DNA from 3 places in the Leptothoe sp. LEGE 181152 genome. Region 1 is predicted to be linked to each of the others. Evidence: riboswitches for the same ligand, from Rfam matches in the RefSeq annotation. Region 1 holds a riboswitch; each other region holds the start of a gene.
The links. Region 1 has a riboswitch for cobalamin ahead of QGP82_RS10045 (hypothetical protein). Riboswitches for the same ligand answer to the same signal wherever they lie in the genome.

Region 1 (8,261 bases):
GTTTTTAGGCGAAAAGCCAAACTTACGCTTAAAGGCTGCCGAAAACTGACTCGGATTTGCATAACCTACCGTTTGGGCAATCTGAGCCACCTTTAAATTATGGGTATCTAAAAGTTGTTTGGCCCGTTCCATACGATAGTCGTACAGACAGCCAAATACGGTGGTCCCAAAAATCTGACGAAAACCTCGCTTCAGCTTAAAGTCATTGATCCCCACCCGTCTAGCCAATTCTATGATTGATGGAGGATGCTCAAGGTCTGTCAGCAAAATTTCCCTGGCCTGGTAAAGACGGTGGACATCATCGGTTTTTAGAGTAATTTTGTTGTCCTCCGATAACTCTGGCTGTCCCATTTGTTCTAGTTTGAGTGCGAGCAGCTCCAGAGTCTTGCTTTCTAGATAAAGCTGTTTCACCTTGCCCTGGTAGGGACAGGCTAAAATTTGCTGTACCGCTGCTAGCATAGTGGGCGTCGTCCAGCCAATGGTGCCGAGAATTTTTGCTTGGGATGTTTGGACATTAACGGTTTTACCCAGACTCTCACGTTCAATTGTTTCAGGACAAAGCTCCCCCAACCACTCTGGCGAAACATTGATGGTCAGCATATAAATGGGATGCTTGGCAGAATAGTCAGTAATAAACCTAAAATCGCCTTGGGAAAGACCTAGAAAGTTTTTACTCGGTCCTGCACACTGCACCGCCGATGAACCTTGATACTGTCCTCGAAACTCTCCCATAATGCAAAAACTCAGCCCCAAGGCTGAGTAATTTTGAGTTGTTTGAATCACTCGAAGATTCTCTTCTAGCTGCAACTGGTTAATGGATAGTTCTAACCCCTGCCTTAAGCGAATACAGCGATAGGTTAATCGACCAAAGGGTTTCTCTAAAGTGTAGACAGACTCAAGCACATTAGACTGGCAGGCCGCACCGGTTTGCTGCTGCGCCTCGGCAAACATTTCACTAAGGTTGCTGGTGGAAAATGTAAGGGCAAGGTCGGCCATGTCCTGCTGACGTAATGCTAATGGTTTTCATTTGTATATGTATTTTATAGGAAATCATGCAATTAAAAATCATAAAGGTCCTATTTGTCGTATAATCCTTCTCGAAGGGGAGTAGCTATCGGTTTAGCCGACATCTCTGAATCAACATACTGGTGATGAGCCTGGTTCAGAGAATGATAGGGAATTTCCACTAGTCATTAGCGAGACCTTCACTAAATCTGCTGACGCGGATTTGGTGGAGTCTTGTGCCTCGTCAAATTCGTGCCAGAGACCGTTGTGATCTGAGGAATTTGAAAGGATGCTAGCTGCATTTACGGCCAGTCTGTTATTGATTACTATCTCTGAGTTGGGTGATAAGACCTTTTTTATTGCCGCCATTTTGGCCATGCGCCATCGTCGCCGCTGGGTATTTGCAGGGGCGGTTGGGGCATTAGCCCTCATGACAATACTCTCCGTTTTAGTTGGGCAGGCGGCATCACTGTTACCCGACTCAGTGGTTAAATGGGCTGAGGTTTGTTTATTTATTGTTTTTGGTATTCGGCTGCTATATCAGGCTAGCCAGATGGCAACAACAGGAGACGAAGAGAAAGATGCGGCTGAAGCAGTAGATAGGGCAGAAAAAAGCAAGAGAAAACCGAAAGAGACTCCCTTGGCAATTATGGCCGAGACCTTTGGGTTAGTCTTCGTGGCGGAGTGGGGCGATCGCACCCAAATTGCTACCATTGCTCTGGCCGCAGCCAATCCACCTGGCGGAGTCGTGATGGGTGCCGTCCTGGGCCATGCTATTTGTGCAGCCATTGCCACTAACTGTGGTCGCTGGCTCTGTGGCAGGGTTTCAGAACGTACACTGACTGCATTAGGTGGAGGACTGTTTTTACTGTTTGGCAGCTTGGCTCTGTTCATGCCTCAAGCTTAATTTTTGAGGGCAGGGGGGATAGGACAGATCATCTTATCCCCCTGCTACTTCATCCTGAGAACCCCCAGTAGGATTCTATGACTAATCAATCACGTAGGCTGACACGAACCGTTCAAGCTCTAGGCTGGGTAAGCTTGCTGACTGATTTTGCCAGCAAGATGGTGTATCCACTAACACCTTTTTTCTTGACGAGCATGCTGGGTGCTCCAGTTTGGACAGTGGGGCTGATCGAGGGGATTGCTGAGAGCACGGCCAGTATTTTGAAACTGTACTCTGGCTGGCTGTCGGACTGGGCCGGTCGGCGCAAACCTTTTGCGTTGGCCGGTTATAGCTTAGGGGCATTGTCTAAACTAGGGTTAGCTCTGTCGGGAACCTGGGGCCATGTGTTAGGGGCACGTTTGTTTGATCGGATTGGCAAAGGATTACGAGCTGCACCACGGGATGTTCTAATTGTTGAGAATTGTACTGCTGCCCAACGGGGACAGGCATTTGGCTTACACCATAGTTTGGAAACGGTGGGTGAAGTGCTGGGTCCGCTGGTGGGTTTTGTCTTTTTGCAACACTCTGTAGGAAATTATCGAGGCGTGTTTGCGATCGCATTTTTCCCAGCGCTCCTGGGTGTTTTGATCTTACTAACTCAGGTCAAAGAACAACGTCCCCAAACTAGAAAAGCACGTCCCCAATTTACATTACGAGGATTAAGCCCCACCTATCGACAGTATTTACTAGCCGTTACCCTCTTTAGTTTAGGAAATTCATCGGATGTTTTTCTGTTATTACGGGCCCAAGAGCTGAGCTTTACCGGCTCTACACTTCTGTTACTATACGCAGCTTTTAACCTGGTAGCCGTTGGATTAGGACTGATCGCTGGTCGTCTATCTGACCAAATAGGGCGACGACCGCTACTCGTCAGTGGATATCTTGTCTTTGCTATCACCTATTTGGGATTTGCTCAAGCAGAGACGCCTGCTATTATTTGGTTACTGTTTATGTTATACGGCCTCTATGGCACTCTAACGCGGGGTGTCCAAAAAGCATTTGTTGCCGATCTAGTACACCCCAACCGACGAGGCGCTGAAACCGGCACCTTTCATATGGTAGTTGGTTTGTCTGCATTACCTGCCAGTCTCATCGCTGGCTGGCTCTATGCAACAGTCTCTACAGCGGCTCCTTTTTATGTCAGTTCTGTTGCTGCGGTGATCGCCACACTATTGCTAATGCGAATGCATTTGCCATCGTTAGAGTCAGGGAATCGAGAATGAGCCGCACAGACAGCACCGCAAATTGAATTAACATTCCGTGTTGTGCGTAGTCAGAATGTGCTAGATTACTGGGCGTATCGGTTCTAAGGGGAAACAGTCCTTAGAGGAAACGGGGAAAGAGCAGTGAGAATCTGCCGCTGTCCCGCAGCTGTGAAGGAGGTGTCGCACCTCTCAGTCAGAATGCCCGCCGATAGTTCAACTCATGTTCTACAACATCTGCGAGGTACGGATGATGATTTTAGTGCGTAATTGTAACTATGTTGCCAGGGGAAATCTCTACAATGCTCTACCCTAGGCATATCTAGCTCCATAACTATGAAGTGTGCCTGTTAATTTTGGGCATCTGTTAGTTATCTAATTAATTTTTTGAGAAACTGTTGGCCAGTGTGTCACGGATTGTTATGCCTGCAAAAGGTATGAACAATCTATTGCTCTTAGCACTGTCTAACCCGTTCTCAACAGATCATTTTGAAAAAAGTTAAAAGCATCGTGCCATCCATTATACTGCCGCCTGAAGCACTCATGTTGCAACAGTATCTGCATCGCCCTGGATGTATTCCTGCATCAGTTCATCCGTTTGTGAAACAAGCGGCACTTACGTTTGTTTCACAAACGGCACTTACCCATAAGATGCGGAGCCAAAAGACCTTTGGAAAACCAGCCAGGCGATTTCCATGGCGGGGTTGGTTGATGTTGATTGGATGTACGATCGCATCTCTCTCTCAATCAGTGACTCGCCGCATGCGTCGATGTTGACAACGGCAGTTCTCTCATCGTATGTCCATTGCCCCAGTGGGCAACCGCCTCCATCCTAAAAATGAGAATAGTTACTAACATGAATATTTTGTCATTGCTTGTTGCCCTCCTAGCGATTTTGCTGGTGGTTGACATCGTTGTTTATCTGCTGACTCCCCGCACCCATGGGTCATCATCACTGATGCGGTTTGGGGTTGTCGGACTGCTCAAATCATTGCGAGAAGTACCCACATTTCTATTAATGCGTTTAGCCTTTGGGGGTGGCCTGTGTCGCTTCGGCGTGTTCCGTGCCGTGCGGGCTGACTCGCTAGACTTGGGTGAACGGCCCCTTTCAGATAACGGACAAAAGATGGTCGTGGCTAGCCAGGCCCTTCTTGCATTAAACTGGTATCCGTCCAGTGCCACTCCACAGCAGGGAAACTCAGAAACATGATCCCTTCAGCCTAGGCAAACTGGCAGCAGGTGCTTGTCGCCACTAATCTTCCCCCTCGGATATAATGCCTGGAGCGGCTTTCTAGCCGGGGGCGAGGTGCCGTTGTATGTGCAAATCAAGCTAACTCATCCATCAAATTGATGCACGAGTGCTGTCTTAAAATGGCTGAGCCAGATCGGTGGCATAGACCGTTTTCCAAGCTTTAACGGTGTCCTCGCCAATTTTGCTATCGATTGCTTCGCCGCTATCAGTCACCAGTCGAATATCAAGCGTTGTCTCTGGTGCATTTTGCAACGCTTGGGCTAACTCATTGCTCACTGAGAACACATTATTTTGTCCATCAATTTGAAACACATCGCCATCAACTTTAATGAAAAGTTGAATGATATTTCTGGCGTTACTAAATTCTGAGCAACTCAAATCTGGAGAAACCCGAAACGACCCGCTGAGACAGTCGCGATCGCGAATAATCGACAGCACCCGAATAAAATCACGACTCCAGAGGCTCTGCACCTCAATTCGGGCGGTTGTATTCAAAAAGCGATCGCTAAAGGAATGACGGTCAAATACCCCAACAAAGCTGCCTTCAAACGGATCATTGATTTGAACTGGCTCTGACCAAGGTAAATTACGGTGGGTTCCTAATGTGGCCGAGTCGACAACATCTAGCCCAGCGGCAGTGGCTGCACTCGTTATACAGATACTCCCCAACAACCCTAAACTAATCACTAAACGCCCAATCATAATAGAGCGCCTCTGCTTTATGAGACTCTACTTTGACGATAGCACAAGGGATTGGAAACAGTTGAAATATGAGCTTTCTCTTATTAGTTGCAATTGAAATTGCAGGCTTCCAGATGATCTACCAGATGATTTATGTCTACTTAGCTAAACCCATGCCCCAATCATCTTTCAACTCCAACCATTAAATCATAGCCACCCATAAAACCTATTCCATGCTTATAATCAGAACTCGTTGATTCTCAACATGACTAAATGAAAAACCTTGACACCTCACAAACCATTGAACTGCTCAATCAAATTATGGAATTTGAGCTAGCTGGTGTGGTGCGTTATACCCATTGTTCTTTAATGGTTACTGGGCCCAATCGCATTCCGATTGTAGATTTTTTCAAGACTCAGGCAAATGAATCTTTACTCCATGCCCAAGAAGCCGGTGAGATTATTACTGGGCTAGAAGGCCATCCCAGTCAGCAAATCTCAGCTATTGAGGAAAACAACCGCCACTCGGTTAAAGACCTCCTGTCAGAAAGTCTAAACCATGAGCAAACGGCATTAAATATGTACAAAAAGCTCCTAGATGTGGTCCAAAACGCCAGCGTTTATTTGGAAGAATATACCCGTACCAAAATTGGACAGGAAGAAATGCATACACTCGAGATCAAAAAAATGTTGCGTGATTATAGTTGAGCTCGTGGAACCGTTGCTTAGGTAGTTTGGGGGCCTATCTTAACGCGATGGGCTACCAAGCCCTATGTGGTCAAATCGTCGATGCCACATTAGTACCGGTGCCCAAACAACGGAATCGTTGAGACGATGATAACGAGATCAAAGCAGGCAAGGTGCCTGAGCCTTGGCAGGATAAGCTTCATCTACTCCAAAAGGATGGGAAAATTTGGGTAGTGGGTCGCAGCATTCTAGCCGCTTACCAAATTTTAGAAGACGTTAAGTTGTACATAAATCAGGCTTATTGGGTATAAATCTCAAGAAAGGCCTATGCTTAGAAAGCTGATTTTTAGCGGGGATCGATGGTAGGGCGATTGCGATCTCAGCCGATCTTGCCTACGCTAAACCTGGGATTACACGCATATTTCACGATCACAGGCTGGCCAAACGGTATGAGGCCCTAGAGATGATAAGTGTAAGTATTAAGCCAAAGTACCCAACCCTATCACCTAACACCCGAACGGATATGTGAACCGACAAGTCCCTCAGGTTTGCTTAATCGTCTGCTGAGCAAACTAAATACAGTTGCTTCCCGTGGCGCAGGCATTATCAGTCACGCTCCTAAATTCATAAAATCACCTACAAATTGCCGTAGATCCTTATTGACAATTTTTCTTATTTAGGTGATGCTAAGGTCATCTGTCTGAGCATGTATGAATGCGGGAGGCATGCAAGTAATGGTGGGTCGAGAGATTGAATCGTTAGTCACGATAGTTATCACTCTTTTTCTCTGTTTAATAGTTAACGTATCCCCTGCTGTTGCCAGTGTCACTGATGCCACAGTATGGAATAATTTAGGGCAACAGCTTTTTAGCCAAAAGCGTTATCCAGATGCTTTGTTAGCGTACAATCATGCTTTATTAATTGAACCAGAGTATTCTCTTGTTTTGGCAAATCGCTGTGGTGTTCTCAGTCAACTGCAAGAATTTCATCAAGCCTTAGTATCCTGTGATTTAGCCCTTGAAATCAATAGTCAATGGGGCGCACAAGGCTCCGCTCTCGGTTGGGATAACCGAGGGGATGCCCTTTTCAACCTGGAAAGGTATCAAGATGCTCTACATTCATTTGAACAAGCCTTGATGCATAATCCTGGCTATCAGAACGCACGACGAAATCGTCAGATTGTATTGAGCCGACTAGAGCAAATCGGTGAAAAGCCGTAAAGATTACATATTTCTGGAGAGCATTAGTTTATGTGGGATCCTCCTGCCATAATTGACATAAATCTGTTGTTAATTCTGTCCCCAATTACTGTTGCGATCGCTTGGAGCATACTAATTTCTAAAATTCTCAATCTATAATTTTCTTCACAGTTATTAACATCCTCGAAAACAATTCTTGAAGTCACACAATCCATGACTCTGAACAATGAATCACTTTATTGATGTTGCCGTTGCTTTTTTAGGTGGCACTATTATCTCGGTCAAAGGTGGCTACCGTGTATTACAACATCCCAAGAAGGGGCATATTTTTAATCGGCTAGCTGATGCTCGTTGGTTTTTAGCTGTTCATTGGTGTGATCAATTTCCAACACCAGCGGGGATCTTAACCCATGATGGACAAGTTACCTTTCAAAATCATGCGGCTTTGGCCTATGGAGACACCGTGTTTTTACCCATAAAGTCCAGGAAAGCCATCTTCAATCACTGTTTAACGTTGACACCTGGAGAAGTCGTAACTTATACAATTGAGGACTCTTCTCAGACTGATAAACATGAGGTAGAAATCATGGGACTAGATATTGATCCCCGGTATGGAAGAGTTGCCCTAGTAAAAACAAAACAGTCAGGTTCCTCGGCATCGTTTTAGAGTCTTAGTTGAAATATAATCTACGGCACTAACCAACAGCAGACAACGTGGGCATAAACGTGAGACTAGACATGGTTTATCTCTCCTTTCTGGCACAAAGCACAACATAACCTAAGTTGCTGCCATGACGGATAAACGTTTCTCGCATAGAGAGAATGCGCTGACGGAGAACCGGACGGGTGAGCATATTCCAACCCATGGTTAGTAGAGTCGGTACGCCTTCCTCTTTAGCAATACAGAGAGGGTTAAGCAGTGCCATAGGACCACTGTTGGACTGCTCTACAGTGAGTCCTGCGGTTTGACAAACATCCATCCATCCCTGCATGGACAACGGGGCGGCATTCACCCGAATAGTGGTGGACAGGTCTCGATGAATAGCCTCAATATTAGAATCACTCGCCCGCGATTCGTGACTAAGAAATTGACCATTAGGTTTGAGGCGATCGCAAATGCCAGACAAAATTTTAACCTTACCTGCGGCAGACTGCATGGTCAAAATTGCTTCTGCTAGCACATAGTCAAACTGTTCTGTAATTTCCTCTAAATGGAAAATATCTCCCTTAATAACACTGACCTGGTCAGTTAAGCCAGCAGCAGCAATATTGGCTTGGGCACGAGCCAC
Region 2 (8,261 bases), 340 kb from region 1:
AGCCCCGCAGCTGGTCCGTGGTTTTGGCTAACAAATGGCTATCAGTCACTTGGGCTAAGAGAATAGAATGGCTCATGGTTCTAGCTTTTGGTAATAAACCAGTTCATGGTCAGGTAATAGCTGTGGATGAAAGATCTTAACTAAATCTGCCAGGAGCAAGTGGGGTTTAACGGCCCCACTCTCCCAGTAGTCATTGCCGCCAGTGTCATTGATGCGGGCATTGTTGTTAAAGACGTTGCCCTGCTTAAAGGCATCAAAACTGCCATAGCGAGGGTCGGTTGCGATCGCATCGCCATAACTGAACCAATCTTGACTGACATTTACCCAGACATCAGCTGTCGCCGCCTGGTCAACGACAGACTCAAAATCAAGCGGTATAGTAACCGTAGACTCATTCTCTTCCCACAGATAAGCAGAACCTGCATCTCTGAGTAACTGGGCGGCGTAGCTCTTGCCACCTGGCATGTACCAGGTACCCTCATAACTGAAACCAGAAAAGACCGTTGGCCGGTCTAACAGACCAGCCGTCAGCTCCACTAGAGATTCATACTCAGTCGAAATATCTGTAAAGACCTGCTGAGCTTTAGCCTCCTGGTTAAAGAACAGAGCTGTAAACAGCAGCCACTCAGCGCGTCCGAGGGGAGAGTTTTCCACATATTCTCCTGCCAGGACCACTGGCAAGCCTGCCTGTATCAGACGACTGTAGCCATCAACATCCGGGTCGCCTATACCATAGGTCATGATCAGCTCTGGTTCACTCACGAGGAGTCGCTCTAGATCGAGAGTTTTACCAGAGCTAAAGGCTATGAGTTCCCCTTGTTCAATTTTTTGACGAACGCTAGGAGTATACACAAAGCTGAAATCATCCATACCTACAAGCCCATCTAACTGGTTCAGCAGTTCTAGGTGAGGCAGGTAGGTGGTAGAAAGTGTAACCACTGTATTGACCGGGACTTGTATGACTTGAGCCTCTTCAAACCCTTCTGGAACCGGAGTTCCGCACTGCACTAGTAGATACTCAAAAGTCTCATTAGCCGCTTGCCAGGGCTGAGTAACGGTAACGACCTTGTAGTGGTTATAATAGTCAACGGAAAAGCCAGTTGCGTATTCAGGCTGAACTTTGTTGGGAAAGTAGTCTGTGGCAGGGTTGTAGTCTGTGACGCAGGCAGCATGATTATCAGCTGTGGCAGGCTCTGATGGAAGTTGTCGGCAGCCAGCCGTCGCCAACAGCCCTAATAGCAAGACGGTTGTTACAGACTTTTGGATAGATGGTTTTGCCGTGGTCGAGCCCCCCCTATAGTCCCCCTTTACAAGGAGGACAGAGTCCTGCTTTTCAAATCGATCCATTGTTACCCCCTCTCCCTACTTGATTAGAAAGTTCCTTTCAAACCCACCTGAACACTCCGACCTATGCCAGGGAACCCAGGAAACTCTTCAAACTGCTCATCAAAAATGTTGTCTAAGCTGGCATTCAATGCCCAGCTGTCGCTTAGAGGCAACCGTAGCTTAAAGTCCAAGGTTGTTCGCCCATCAAGGGTTTCTGAATTACCCCGATCAACAAAAGTATCACTGATGGAGCGTAAGAATAGAGCCGCGTATACCCCATCGCCAGGTTCATAAGCCAGACCTAAATTAAAGCTGTCGGCATTGGTAAACGGCAAAGAATTACCTCGATCATCGGGGTTATCACTTTCCCTAATTTCTGGACGATTCCACGTGTAATTTGCAAAGGCAAACACACCGTCAAGCACTTGGTAGTTTAGCTCCGTCTCAATCCCGATGGCCTCCACTCGATCAATGTTTTCGAACCTCATGGTATCACTGTCAAAGTTAATGGCATCCTTAATTTCATTGCGATAGAAGGTAACCCTAAATAAGCCCCGGTCGCCGATTTGTTGATCAATACCTACGTCAAAGCTAATGCCAGTTTCAGGTTCAAGGTTTGGGTTGTTGGTGTTGAATGTGGTCAGAAAAAGATCCGATAAGGTAGGCACACGAAAATTGCGAGCAAAGTTAGCCCGAAAATTCGTGGTATCGGTTAAAGCCACCCGTGTACCTAAGTTAAATGAAGTAAAAGAGTCTTCATCAGCCAGATCATTAAAATCTTGCCGAATACCGGCATTAACACTGACGCGAGAGGTGATATCAGCCTGGTATCGAGCAAAAATACCGGTTTGATTAATGCTTTTGTCATAGGCCTCAGTGGTTAAATCTGTCAACAAATTAGTTGTTTCGTTTTCTGCTTGAACATTACGGTAGTCGACACCGTAGGTAATGTTCTGATTATCAGCAAACTGCCAGGTATGCTGCAATTGCCCACCTAGGGAAATTTGATCGATCCTATCTTCTGAAGGCGTATCAAAACTGCTATCGGCAATGGGATCCTCGAAGGTAAGGTCAAGGAAATCACCAAATAATCGTGCTGTTAGCAATGAGTTATCCCCTTGCCCCAGCTTGGATTCATAGGTTAAATCCAGTAATAAATTTTCTGTATACTGACTATCATCTTCAGTCAGTGTATTGAACGCACCAAAGCCGCTAGGAGTCGGCACACCACCAGGAACATTTAAATCTTTGGTGAGATACAATGCCCCCAGACTTACCCGATTGCGTTCATTAATATCAGCTGCCAACTGAAAATTAAGATTGTTATAAAGCACCTCCGCATTGCTGCGATCACCCTCAAAGTCTGTTGTGCTTAGGCTAAAAGGAAAATCATTTTCTGAATCGGTACGGTTATAACCGAGTCTCCAATCAACATTGCCAGTGTTTCCCCGCACCTGTAGTGCCTGACTGTTATAGCCAAAGCTGCCAAGATCTAAGCTAGTGGTTGCCTCTATCCCTGCTTCTTCCAGCGGCCTGCGGGTAATGATATTGATGACACCACCAATGGCATTGGATCCATACAGTACTGAGCCCCCCCCTGGCAGCACCTCAATTTGTTCGACCGCATCGGTTGTAAAGGTCGAGAGATCAAATCCACCTGCTGCACCGATCTCGTTTATCGGACGACCATCTAGCAAAATCAGGGTTTGAGCTGTTCCACCTCCCCGAATAAACTGACCACTCTGAGAGCCCAACTGACCACCGGCTGTACCTTCGCTCAATATTCCGGGCAGATAGAGTAGGGCTTCATCAACAGTGCGGGCTCCCTGCGTTTCAATTTGTTCGCGATTAATCACATAAACAGGCTGTGTTGACTCACGAACAGTACCTTCACGACGAAAAGGAGAGTAAACGGGCTGATCAAGGATACTTTCAACAACATTAATCCGAATAACGTCATCTACCTCAGGAGTCTGAGCTAATTCAGAATTTTCTAGTTTGGTTGTTTCTCCAGCCCAGGCAGGTGATGCCAATAGAAAAGATAAAAGCGTTAGAGAAGCAGGGAACTTGGACATAGTAGACATTGGTCTTTTGGTTTTAAGTGTGTATTGTGTGGAGAAACGAACAACCAAAGGATCACCTTTATCCCCCAAACCCTTCTCCTGAAGAAGGAAGGCAGTAAGAGAGGAGATTTTTTGAGAAAAACAAATTCTTTCAAGCCAAAAATTCTCTCCTTGAGGAGAAGGAGAGGGATTTAAGGTGTGGAGGCCAAAGCAACTTGCAGACAAAAGTTAAGGCTAGAGCCATGCTTCAGATGACTATTTAGCTATGCCACTGAAGCTAAAGACCGTATACATAGACTCTAGTCAATTCTGTTTCAAGGGCTATAGACATATCGACAACAAACTCGCCGTTGGAGCCTGGACCGGGCAAAAAAGATTTGATTCACATCCGTACCTCGCAGATATCTTAGGTCACAGCATCGGCGGGCGTTCTGACTGAGAGGCATAAACAAGGTTTAGAACCTCTTTCACAGCTGCGGGACAGTGGTAGATTTTCACTACGCTTTCCCCATTAACTCCAGTGGCTGTTCCCCACTAGAACCGATCCAGAGTAAAATCATATCACACTGATCTAAAGTGAGATGTTCAGATTAAATACCTAGATACTGTTGGCCTCCTCAAAAGACTTTTGCCTGAGCCACCTTGTGAGCGACCTGGATAACCAATGCCTATCCAGGTCGCTCCCCACCATTCTATAAATTTGCAACGGCGATCATTAATCTGTTTACTATGCCTCAGCCCAGCTTGACTATTAAAGCGACGTATTCGACCTTGAGTGCATCTGAGCTTTTGAGTAAAGTAGCACCGCAATATAAAATGCCGAATCCTGTCTCCTGCGAGTTTTGGCATAGGGGGCTCAATGACACCTATAAATTATCTTCCGAAAAAGATGATTTTATATTGCGGGTGTATCGACACAATTGGAGGACACGCTCAGACATAGAGTTTGAACTAGCGGCACTGATGCACTTACATAAGCAGGGGGCAGCTGTTGCTATTCCTATTGAGAGAAAGCAAGGAGGGTTTATTACCCCGATTATGGCTCCAGAAGGAGAACGACACGTTATTATCACTCAGTTTGCCCAAGGAAATATCTTAGAGTTTAACGATCCAAAAGATGCAACTCTCCTTGGTCAGGCAGTGGCAGAAATACACAGTTGTTCTTCAGGGTTTGAGTCCAATGCTAGCCGCTATACATTAGACCTCAAACATCTTATAGATGAGCCTTTGGTCAAGATCCAACCTTATTTAGCAGAAAGGCCCTCAGACTGGGAGTTCTTAAGTGAGTTAGCCAACAGTCTTTTTACAATTGTTAATGCTACAGAGGTAGGTAAGTTGGACTATGGGTTTTGCCATGGTGACGTTCATGGAGAGAATGCCCATGAGCATGGTGGCAAGGTCACACACTTTGATTTTGACTGCTGTGGCCTGGGTTGGCGCATTTATGATCTGGCCACATTTAGGTGGGTGATTAGGCTGCTTGGCAAAGAAGATGCCCTATGGTCAAGTTTTCTAGAGGGATATAGGTCAAAGAGAGAGATTTCTGATTTGGATTTAAGTCTTGTCGAACCGTTTATTGCCATACGAGATATTTGGTTCTTTGGGCTTAATACCGGTCATTCCCTGGCCCAGGACTGGCTCAATGATGACTATATTAATTTTCATCTAAATTTTCTCAAACAGATATCTGAAAAGATCAGCTCAGGTAGCTAATTAGACCTAAGGGTGGACAGGCTAATCGCTCGCAAGCGACTGGACAAACTGTTTACCACAATCCTTACAGAGATAGCACTGCTTTCCTCGACGACGACCATTTTTTGATAGTCGTTTTGACTGACAGTGCGGGCATATCATTACTTTCATTACATTGGTGGCACGATCATTCCCAACATGCGGTTCTAAATATGACACTAGTAGGTCCTCAATCTGCTGTGTCAAGCGCTGACGATGCTCTTGGTCAGAGGTGTGTAGAGCCTTCAGAATCAAGGCATTAGAACTGTGCACACACACTTCGGCCAGAAGGTCACATTGGGCTTGCCCTAATGATGAATTGCGCTGTTGTAGAATGTTGGCCAGGAAGTCAATGGCTTCTTGGGTCATGCTGTCGTCAATCGACTGGAACATATCGCGAGCGGTGTAAAACTGGACAAACACCACTCTAGATACAGGCTGCTCAAACAGCTCTACTGCTGAAGATATAAGGGCATGAATCATTGGCCGCAGGGGTAGCTGCACAATTTCTGGCGTATTAATATGGGCCCAAAACTGCTTGACGCGTTCCACATGGCGCAGCTCCATCGCGTTAAAAATAGCCGCTTTATCTGCAAAAAACTGATACACAGACCCAATGGCTGTCCCAGCTTTCGCTGCAATTTGATGGGTGGTGGCAGCGTTATAACCAACCTCATCAAAAACTGCCGCCGCCGCATCTAAAATTTTTTCCACCCGTTCTTTGCCCCGCTCTTGCTTGGGCTGGCGACGAAGATTTTTTGACAAATGCGACTGGTCTGTCATATTTTTAAAACACGACGGATTCCTCACAATTTTATAACTAACGGAGACCCCCATGAAGTCTATGCTTTTTGGTGCGCCCTGGTTATTGGCGCACAGGTCTATGCTGGCAGTGGATCAGCCGCGCAAAATGTCGCTGTATGGCAGTGACTACGTGATGTGGAAGGATGCCATTGGAGACATTCATGCACTGCCCAATGCTTGCCCTCACATGGGAGCCATGCTGTCAGAAGGATGGTGTGAAACCAACAGCGGCACCAGTAAGGTAACCTGTCCATTTCATGCCCTTGCCTTTGATGGCAAGGGCTGTACGGTATTGCCTGGGTCAGGTAAGAAAACGCTGCCTCAATTAAAGCCGTTAAAACTCTTTATTCAGGGCGATTTTATCTGGTCCTATGGGGATCATCAGCCAAAAATTGGGATTCCCACAGTGTTGGATGATGTGGCCAAAACATATAACTTTGTGGGTCATACCGCTGATATCAGGGTTGAAACTGATTTACTGACGATGCTGCTCAACATGCATGACTATAACCATCAAAACGGTACTCACCGAGATTTATTTCGGATTACTGAGGTAGAATTTCATCAGTTTGTTGATCAGGGGCATCACTCCCATGCGTTTTATGAAATGCCCACTGAACCTTATTCTCTATTAGAGAAAGTGAGAAAGCCAGATCTCTTTCTATTGCCTAATAGGCTAAAAGCTCATCTGGAGAACCATTTTCCATCTTTGGTTATTTTTCATGGAGAAACTCCATTGGGTAAAATTGCTCAATGTCATCTCTTTATACCTGAAGCGGAAAACCGAACTCGCACATATATTTTGTTGTTTGGTCAGGCAAAACACCCTCTATTTAATCTGCTAGGTGACAGCTTTCTTAGCTTTAGCAAAGTGGTTGTCGAACAAGATGCAGATATTCTGGGCAAAATTTACTCTGATACACCTAGAAAAATCAAGCTCAACAATGAAGTGGGTATGGACTGGGTACGTCGTAACTTTGAAAGTTTTCCAACTGTTGTCGAACCTAATCTTTCAAAGTAATGGAAGGTAACAAGCTATATTGAAATTTTGCTTAGAGATTGTTATCTTCTGACCATTTTTTTAACTCTTCTAGAAAGCCTAGGGCAGTACAACCAAACGTTGTGATTTCGTAAGCCACGGCAATGGGTCTTGTGCTGATTACCTGGCGTTTCACGAGTCCTGCGTCTTCCATCTCTTTAAGACGCTGGTTCACCATTTTCTTGCTAGCACCGCCAATCTGACGAGCGAGATCATTAAATCGCACGGGGCCATCTTTGAGATGCCAGAGAATTGAGCCTTTCCACTTTCCCCCTAAAACTCTCATTCCTCGTTCAATGGAGCAAGGCTCCAGGCAAGGCTCAACTGCCCGTTTACGACCATGACTATCGGTTTCAATTTCTATGGCCAAGCCCATGACTGGTTACTAAAAGTATACTGGTTGACTATCGTATCTTAGATTTGTACGGTATGCGTGTCTGGTTTTTATTCCTTAAAGGAACTCCCATGCACGATATTCATCTGTATACGGCTTCAACGATGAACGGTTGGAAGCCACTGATTTTTTTAGAAGAAGCAGAGGTTGGCTATGAACTAACGCCGATTGACTTTAGTCAAAAAGAACAGAAGTCTGATTGGTATATGCGGCTGAATCCGAACGGACGTATTCCTACGATTGTGGACCGAAGTAATGATGATTTTGTTGTCTTTGAATCGGGGGCCATTCTCTGGTACTTAGCGGAAAAATATGGGAAGTTTTTGCCTGAGGATAGAAATTTGCGATCGCAAACCCTCCAATGGCTCATGTTTCAAATGAGCGGAATTGGTCCCATGATGGGACAAGCCATGTATTTCCAGAGAATCGCCGAACCTCAAGGACATCGAGATGAGTTTGCCATCAACCGCTATGGGGCAGAGTCACGCAGACTGCTTGAAGTGTTAAACAACCAGCTTGACAATAAAGATTATCTTGTTGGTGATGACTTTAGCATCGCTGATATCGCTATGTACCCGTGGGCAAGATCCTACTATTGGGCCAAGGTCTCAGTAGATGGGTTAAACAGTCTAAAAGCCTGGTTTGAACGCATCGATGCTCGACCCGCCACTCAGCGCGCCCTTGAGATTCCCAAGCCGTTTCCTGCCTTCTTTGGCAAGGGAGATGTGGCAACATCGGAAGCTGCTAATGCTGATCGTTTCAAAAGTGATGTTAATCAATGAAGTATGGCAAATTTAACCTTCGATGAAATTATCAGAAGAATTGATTGCATGAACGGCTGGACCAATTAAGTCAATCCGATCGGTCCAAATACCCCCCGCATAGGTTGCTGGTAAATCTTGAA
Region 3 (8,261 bases), on a different contig from region 1:
GCCGTTGAAGTACTAGAACACCAGGCGGCTTGCTTAGTGGAACAATTGCTGGCTAAGGAAGAGAATTTCGTCTGCGGTCCTAAAACAACTGCAGAACTTACCTGGATCCGCCAGTGGCTCTGGCCCAAACTCACCCAAACCTCCGAGGAAATCACCCACCTGCTCCACAGCTTAAATGGAGGCTATGTGCCCAGCGGTTCCTCTGGTGCACCGACGCGGGGACGGGCGGATGTGCTGCCCACCGGGCGGAATTTTTACAGCGTTGATATTCGGGGACTGCCGACGGAAAGTGCCTGGGATGTGGGTCGTCGAGCCGCAGAGAACCTGGTGGAGCGCTACACCCAAGAGCAGGGAGACTATCCCAAAACCCTGGGTCTGTCCATGTGGGGCACGGCCACCATGCGCACGGGCGGAGATGACATGGCTGAGGCCCTGGCTCTCCTGGGAGTGCGCCCCGTTTGGGATGGGGTGGGTCGTCGGGTGGTGGATTTTGAAATTCTGCCCCTATCGGTGCTGCAACGCCCCCGCGTAGATGTTACCCTGCGCATTTCGGGATTCTTCCGCGATGCCTTTCCTAACCTGATTGATTTGTTTAACTCAGCGGTGGCAGCGGTGGCAGCGCTGGATGAACCGTCTGGCATGAATCCCCTGGCTACCCAGGTAAAGCAAGAAGCCGACCATTGGCAGTCCCTGGGGTTTAGTGCTGAGGATGCCGATATTCGTGCCCAGTACCGGGTGTTTGGGTCTAAGCCAGGGGCCTATGGTGCCGGACTTCAGGGACTGATTGAGGCACAAAACTGGAGTAGCGATCGCGACCTGGCCCAGGCTTATATTAACTGGAGTTGCTATGCCTATGGGCGACCCAGCACAGGAGAGCCCTCCCCACAGGAACCGTTGGGCAAATTGCGCTCCACCTCCGTTCCCGATGTCTTTCAACAACGGCTAGGGCAGCTGCAAATTGTGTTGCACAATCAAGATAATCGAGAACATGATCTGTTGGACTCTGACGATTACTACCAGTTTCAGGGGGGCCTAGTCGCTGCCGTGCGCGCCACCCAGGGCAAAAATCCCACAGCCTATTTTGGTGATCACTCCCGCCCCCAACAGCCGCGCATTCGCTCTTTGCCCGAGGAGATCAGCCGAGTTTACCGTTCCCGCGTTGTCAATCCTAAATGGATTGCCGGGGTGATGCGCCATGGCTATAAAGGCGCTTTTGAGATGGCTGCCACGGTGGATTATCTCTTTGCCTATGATGCAACAACCCACGCGGTGGCTGATTTTATGTATGCTGGCGTTGCCGAGACGTACATTCTAGACGACAACGTTCAACGCTTTATCCAGACCCATAATCCCTGGGCGTTACGGGATATGTCAGAACGGTTGTTAGAAGCCCACCAGCGAGGATTATGGCAACAGGTTTCACCCGAAATGCTAGAACAGCTGAGGGCCATTGTATTAGATGCCGAAGCTCACATTGAGGAAACACTATGACCAACCCACAGAACACCCCACAAAATACGTCAGAAGAGCAAGCCCGTCTACAGAAGATAAAAGCCGCTAAAGATCAGTCCCGTGCCAACCGCGCAGGGAATGAAAAAGGACTTTATCTTTTGTTTACAGGATTAGGTAAAGGTAAAACCAGTAGTGCCATGAACCTGGTTTATCGCCATTTAGCCCATGATATGAGGGTGGCTGTGGTGCAGTTTATTAAAAACGACAGTGCGTTTCCCGATGGCGATCGCATCATGTTGGAAAAGCTCAAGGAACAGGGTTTTCCCATCAGTATCGATACCCTGGGTGGGGGGTTCACCTGGGAAACCCAGGACCCGGATCAAGACCAGCGGATGGCGGAGCAGGCCTGGCAAACGGCAACCAAGCTCATTGCGGATCCCGATATTTCCCTGGTTGTTCTGGATGAATTACACATTGCGCTCAAAAAAGCTCGGCTAGATCTGACACCTGTAATGGCAGGCATTCAGGCTCGTCCTAACCATTGTCATGTGGCCAGTACTGGACGCTATGCGCCCCAGGAATTAATTGATGTTGCTGATTTGGTGACAGAAATGAATCGCATCAAGCACCCCATCAGTGCAGGTATTCCAGCCCAGATAGGGATTGAGTATTAGATGGCTTTCCATAGTGGATGGACACTATAATCACCTTGCTACTTGTTTAATGATTAAAAGATGCAAAAGCTTACCATAACCCGACCCGACGACTGGCATCTGCATGTGCGGGACGGTGTGATGCTGAAAGCGGTTTTGCCCCATACGGTGCGTCAGTTTTCCCGCGCCATCATTATGCCGAATTTGAAGCCCCCCGTGCGCTCGGTAGCGGATGCGGCAGCCTATCGAGATCGCATTATTGCAGCCATTCCAGCTGGCAAACAATTTGAGCCGCTGATGACCCTCTACCTGACTGACAATACAGACCCCAAAGAGATCATTACGGCCAAAGCCTCCCAGTTTGTTAAAGCGGTTAAATACTATCCAGCCGGTGCAACAACTAATTCAGACTTTGGTGTGACGGATATTCGTAAGTGCGATCGCGTCTTTGCTGCCATGCAGCAGGTGGACATGCCCCTATTGTTACACGGGGAAGTGACCGATAAAGGGGTCGATGTTTTTGATCGTGAGAAGATATTTATCGAGCAACATTTGCTCCCACTTAAGCAGCGATTTCCCAACCTGCGTATCGTGCTTGAGCACATTACCACCTCAGATGCTGTGCAGTTTGTTCTGGCCCATAACCATGTGGCTGCAACCATCACACCGCAGCATTTATTGTTTAACCGTAATGCGCTCTTCCAAGGAGGAATTCGCCCCCATTTCTATTGCCTGCCAATTTTGAAACATGAGCAGCATCGTCGGGCAATTTTGCAAGCGGCCACTTCGGGTAATCCTAAGTTTTTTCTGGGCACCGATAGTGCCCCCCATGATCGCAACAATAAGGAAACATCCTGTGGCTGTGCCGGTTGCTATTCGGCCTTGCATGCTATGGAGTTGTATGCAGAAGCGTTTGAGAGTGTTGACGCCCTCGATAAACTAGAAGCGTTCGCCAGCTTCCATGGACCAGACTTTTACAAACTACCCCGCAATACGCAGCAAATTACCTTGGTCAAAACAACGTGGCGCATCCCCGATGAAGTGCCTCTGACTGAGTCTGAACTTGTGCCGTTACGGGCAGGGGAAGAGATGACGTGGCAAATGGCATAGGATCTGCAACAGGGTATGGGTATAGTTCTAACAGAAAGCCAAGAAACAACGTTCTATGCCAATCCTAAATAGTTAATCCTGTGCAATTTTGATATCCAAAGCGAAGGCGAAGGTGGTAGATTTAATCTGCTTAGCATCGGTTCTAGTGGGGAACAGCCGCTAGAGGAAAGGGGGAAAGCGCAGTGAAAATCTGCCACTGTCCCGCAGCTGTGAAGGAAGTTTTATACCTCCCAGTCAGAATGCCCGCCGATGGTCAACCTGCCGTTTTATTGATCTGCGAGGTACAGATGGGTTTATATGCTTTAGTCGCCTTGAAGGGTTTCAAGGTTAAGAATCTTTGTCGTTCAGGTGAGATTGCGCTTGTTGCGATCGCAGCATTTCTCCTCAATGGGTTGCCTGCCCTAGCTCATCATCCGTTGGGCGGAAAGACACCCAGTAATTTCATTGAAGGATTGTTATCCGGTCTTGGTCATCCGGTCATTGGACTAGATCATCTAGTGTTTGTCATCGCCTCAGGGTTGTTAGCAGCGGCCATTGGTCGCAACTTAATTATTCCTGTTGCCTTTGTTTTAGCCTCTCTTTTGGGTACAGGAATTCATTTGATGAGCATTGATTTGCCGCTTCCTGAGCTGGTAATTTCTGCCTCAGTGCTTGTCTTTGGTGTACTACTAGCCCTAAAAGAGCGGCCAAATAGCACAATTATCACTGGCTTAGCCGCCATTTCTGGGTTGTTCCATGGGTTTGCTTATGGAGAATCCATCTTTGGTGCTGAAATGGGTCCTCTGATGGCTTATTTGCTAGGATTTGCATCGATTCAGCTTGCGATCGCAACAGCTGCTTATGGGATGGGTAGTCGCCTATTCCAACAGTCACCCGAAAGTTCAGCGCTGCGATTTGCTGGTTTTATTATTTGCGGTGTGGGCGGTACGTTTCTGTCCACACTGATGATGGATTATGTTTTGCTCGCTTAACCTACGCTGATCTACTGTGAACCCTCTTAAAGGGTACTGTGTATGTATCTAGAAGATAATGTCCCAAAAGGTAGACATGACCTTGAATTTGCCCACTCTGCAACTTATGCGTACATGGTAGCTCCAAAAGGAAAGGTAAAAGATCGACTAGACATCTCAAACTATCCTGTTTGTTATTTTTAGCTTTCTTTCATACTTGACTTCAATTTGCTTGGAGAGAATTTAGGAAAGAGCTTTTTTAGAAATAAATAGTTCCTCTGTAGGAACCCACTGCTGTACGTCCAATGCAGGATCAGAATCAGTTGTCTGCATCCTGACGGGTGCACCAATGTGCACCTCTACCAAACCAAATTTGCACAAAATCTTGAATCTTTAGTCGTTAGGAAAAACCAATGCATAAAATTCCTGTTACCGTAGTCACCGGCTTTCTAGGGTCCGGTAAAACCACACTGGTGCGTCATCTATTGCAAAACAACCAGGGACGACGCATCGCTGTATTAGTCAATGAGTTTGGAGAGGTTGGCATTGATGGAGAAATTCTAAAATCCTGCCAGGTCTGTGATGAAGATGAGACGCCTGATGCTAACATTCTAGAGCTTGCTAATGGGTGTCTCTGCTGCACTGTGCAAGAAGAGTTTTTGCCTACTATGCAAACTCTTCTAAAGCGGCGAGAAGACATTGACTGTATTGTCATTGAAACCTCAGGTTTAGCGCTGCCAAAGCCTTTAGTGCAAGCGTTTCGTTGGCCTGAAATTCGGACTGGAGCAACCGTGGATGGTGTTGTAACGGTGGTGGATGGCAATGCCCTTGCCAATGGTCAAATTGTTGGCGATCTAGAGGCCCTAGAAGCCCAACGACAGGCAGATGACTCATTAGACCATGAAACGCCCATTGAAGAACTGTTTGAGGATCAGCTAGCCTGTGCTGATATGGTGTTAATAACTAAGACCGATGTGATGTCGGAAGATAACCGTCTTAAGGTACAACGATGGCTCCAACAGACGGTACCCACGGGCGTTAAGGTTGTTCCTTGTCAGCAGGGTGAAATTAGCCCAGATATTTTGCTGGGCTTTAATGCCGCTGTTGAAGATGACTTGGATAGTCGTCACAGCCATCATGATCATGAAGAAGAGCATGAGCATGACGATCATCTGGAGTCCGTTTATGTTGAGCTAGATAAGGCGTTTGAGCCTGCTGTTTTGGTAAAACGTTTGCAATCGTTGGTGCAGCAACAAGAGATTTATCGCATTAAAGGCTTTGTCTCTGTCCCAAACAAAGCGATGCGACTAGTTTTGCAAGGTGTAGGCCAGCGTTTTGATCACTTTTATGATCGCCCCTGGCAAGCGGATGAATCTCGTCAGACTCGGCTAGTGGTCATTGGCTCTGAGCTGGATAAAGAGACCGTTACTCAAGCTATGGCAGGAACTGCATAGGCCTGATGGTGAGCCATGGCCCATCGACTTAGTTCAAAAGTCCATGGACCATGGCTCAAACCCGCATTGGTTTCAAAAGCACAAAAAAGGCAGAATACGCCTTGGCGTAAATGGGGTGGTTAAGCGCGCATAAATATTTAGGGCGTTCCCGAATGAGGGGAGCGATAATGGGCTCAACATTGAGGGAGTCCCAAGCATGCGAGAGCGATTCAAGCAGTGGCCACCAAAGATAAGCATCAACAAGGGGTGGGTGATGGGAGCGATCTCCACTCCAGTCTTTCTCTGGTTAGTGTGGTGGCTTTGGTTACTCCCCGTTCGTCAACCTCAGCCAGATGACGGTCGCCTATCCTACAACGAAAGAGTCACCCTTGCTCACCCACATCGTCAAACCCTCATCAGGGGGATTGGGACGCTCGCAATGGTTGCCGGTGGGGTTTTCCTGTTTCTTCGTTTCCGCATTGCTAACAGAAATGCAGAGGCAATCGACCTGAGCGGGACCGACCTGAGCGGGGCCGACCTCATCAGCGCCGACCTTATAAGTGCCAACCTCAGCGGGGCCAACCTCAGATATGCCGACCTCAGATATGCCGACCTCAGCGGGGCCAACCTCAACGGCGCTAACCTCAGCGGGGCCGACCTCAGCGGCGCTAACCTGAGTGGGGCTGACCTTATCAGTGCTGACCTCAGTGGGGCTAACCTCAGCGGTGCCAACCTTAGGTATGCCAATCTCAGCGGGGCTGACCTGAGATATGCCGACCTCAGCGGGGCCGATCTCAGATATGCCAACCTCAGCGGGGCCAACCTCAACTGTACCCTACTCAGCGATGCCAACCTCAGCGATGCTAACCTCAGCGGTGCCTTGCTATTTTTTATAAATTTACGAGAAGTTCTAAATCTTGAACCGCTTCAACTCGAGGTGAAACCTTCACCTTTTTTATGTAATGTTGCCTTGCCTGCTTATTCCAAGCAACCAGATGTGAATCCCAATCGTGCCTGCGATCGCATGCCCCAACTCTTGAGCACTCGCTATGATATTCCCCTCGAAGAGGCCCAAGGGATCGTCGATGAAGCTCGACAACACCAATGGGACTAACCCAAAGATATCTCCTTACATTAAAAACGATAGTTAGTGCTATTTACCCATAGTCCTACTAACACCGCATTGCCATGGCTATCGATTTTAATGTCCACCACAAAAGCTTCTTGATCTCGCCATTGAGTATCATTAATATGTGCATTGATATCTACTCTTTGATCCTCTGGCATGTAGTAACGCTCCAGACCGTAGGTGATTCGATTGTTAGCGTATTGACCTTTTAGAACAATCTGATTAGTGTCTAGATCGTCAGGTCGTGTTTCACTGACGCGAATGGGTTGCCAGGGAGTTGGAGGCGAAGTCTCTGTTTTGGGAGCTTCCAAGACAACAAAAAAGGCCTGAGGCTGATAGTCATAGTCCTCAAAAAACTTCTCGCCACCCGGAAGTGTGTGCAACGTCTCACGTTGGGAAATGTCATAACGCAGGGTTTGGTAATACCCTCTCAAAAAATCGTAGGGATCGACAGGGGCAGTTTGTAGCGTAACAGATGTGCCTGTGGCAGAGGTATAGACATCCTGAGCAGGCACTGCGACAATTATCGCGGTCTGAATCAGTAGGGGAGCCCACAATCGCCAACCGGGTAGTCTACGTCTTGGCAACGATTGGATGGGCACTGGCTTACCATCAGGCTTAACCAGAGTTTTAATGTCGGGATGTTGAGATGACGAAGATGGCATAGGACAGTACCTAAAAAACTGATAGACGTGTCGTTTGCAAAAATCAGGTTTAAGCTTGACTGAGGCGTGCTGATGAATGCTTAAGTCGATGCTCAAACCATAACCCTGCAACAATTATGCCGATGCCGCAGAGTACTAATACAACGGCCTTCAACATTAAGTCAGTGTTGTACTCAAATAAGCGACTGAGTAGTCCTAACACTAACAACACCATTCCACCCCAAAAGGTGCGTCGTACGCCTAAGGCTAAACTATCCCGCAACAGGGCCAGCGCCAGTAAGAACAACATAATGTTAACGACAATAGTTGCAACGATGTTGATATCCCCCAGGGAGATGTGGGTAATTATGATTCCGGTAGATAGGATGAGTATCAGGGCGATTGTAACGGTATTGATCGACTGTTCTTGCCAGAGATTCCCATGTCTCAGCTGGTGTCGCAGTCGCAGCCATCCTAGCCCCGCAAAAACGCTAAATACTACAATGTTCACAAACCACCAGGACAGCTCGGTCAACGTATCATCTTGAAATAGGTGTGGGCTGGCCCAGGTAGCCTTAAATGAGAAGATATAGAGTGTGAGACTCAGCACCGTAATAGCCAGGCTACGTGACACCGTTTGAAACGGATCTGGTCGGGTATTGATGGAGCAGGGAGTAAATCTCCACACGTCTCGGTCATAGCTCCATAGGCAGGCGACTGGCAGCAGCAGTGAAATGGCCAACAGTCCATTTGTGACATCATAGGAAAATAGAGCTAGGGGAAATGCGCTCGCAAAACCCAATCCAGCCAGAACAAATACCACCCGTGACCGACACCCATAGGCCAATGGCACAAACAATCCACAGACTATCAGCGGCATCATTCTCATG

Region 2: it holds a riboswitch for cobalamin, as region 1 does, so the genes downstream of both, QGP82_RS11480 (TonB-dependent receptor plug domain-containing protein) here and QGP82_RS10045 (hypothetical protein) in region 1, are expected to answer to the same signal.
Region 3: it holds a riboswitch for cobalamin, as region 1 does, so the genes downstream of both, QGP82_RS06810 (HupE/UreJ family protein) here and QGP82_RS10045 (hypothetical protein) in region 1, are expected to answer to the same signal.

The regions. Positions count from the first base shown of each region.
Region 1 covers NZ_JASATU010000017.1:415,950-424,210, forward strand. Annotated here, with positions in the region: gene QGP82_RS10030 (helix-turn-helix transcriptional regulator) at 1-996, opposite strand, end outside; gene QGP82_RS10035 (TMEM165/GDT1 family protein) at 1,295-1,912, shown strand; gene QGP82_RS10040 (MFS transporter) at 1,990-3,174, shown strand; cobalamin riboswitch at 3,236-3,380, shown strand; gene QGP82_RS10045 (hypothetical protein) at 3,664-3,930, shown strand; partial or broken gene QGP82_RS10050 (SAM-dependent methyltransferase) at 4,109-4,237, shown strand; gene QGP82_RS10055 (hypothetical protein) at 4,520-5,107, opposite strand; gene QGP82_RS10060 (ferritin-like domain-containing protein) at 5,360-5,794, shown strand; gene QGP82_RS10065 (tetratricopeptide repeat protein) at 6,484-6,993, shown strand; gene QGP82_RS10070 (hypothetical protein) at 7,199-7,639, shown strand; gene QGP82_RS10075 (SAM-dependent methyltransferase) at 7,716-8,261, opposite strand, start outside.
Region 2 covers NZ_JASATU010000017.1:758,692-766,952, forward strand. Annotated here, with positions in the region: gene QGP82_RS11470 (phosphodiesterase) at 1-76, opposite strand, end outside; gene QGP82_RS11475 (ABC transporter substrate-binding protein) at 73-1,347, opposite strand; gene QGP82_RS11480 (TonB-dependent receptor plug domain-containing protein) at 1,371-3,410, opposite strand; cobalamin riboswitch at 3,794-3,949, opposite strand; gene QGP82_RS11485 (phosphotransferase enzyme family protein) at 4,119-5,102, shown strand; gene QGP82_RS11490 (TetR family transcriptional regulator) at 5,124-5,903, opposite strand; gene QGP82_RS11495 (Rieske 2Fe-2S domain-containing protein) at 5,956-6,945, shown strand; gene QGP82_RS11500 (winged helix-turn-helix transcriptional regulator) at 6,977-7,339, opposite strand; gene QGP82_RS11505 (glutathione S-transferase family protein) at 7,429-8,139, shown strand; gene QGP82_RS11510 (glycerophosphodiester phosphodiesterase family protein) at 8,152-8,261, opposite strand, start outside.
Region 3 covers NZ_JASATU010000012.1:62,662-70,922, reverse strand. Annotated here, with positions in the region: gene cobN (cobaltochelatase subunit CobN) at 1-1,491, shown strand, start outside; gene QGP82_RS06820 (cob(I)yrinic acid a,c-diamide adenosyltransferase) at 1,488-2,126, shown strand; gene pyrC (dihydroorotase) at 2,187-3,215, shown strand; cobalamin riboswitch at 3,336-3,480, shown strand; gene QGP82_RS06810 (HupE/UreJ family protein) at 3,503-4,186, shown strand; gene cobW (cobalamin biosynthesis protein CobW) at 4,579-5,619, shown strand; gene QGP82_RS06800 (pentapeptide repeat-containing protein) at 5,816-6,712, shown strand; gene QGP82_RS06795 (GDYXXLXY domain-containing protein) at 6,733-7,392, opposite strand; gene QGP82_RS06790 (DUF2157 domain-containing protein) at 7,442-8,261, opposite strand, start outside.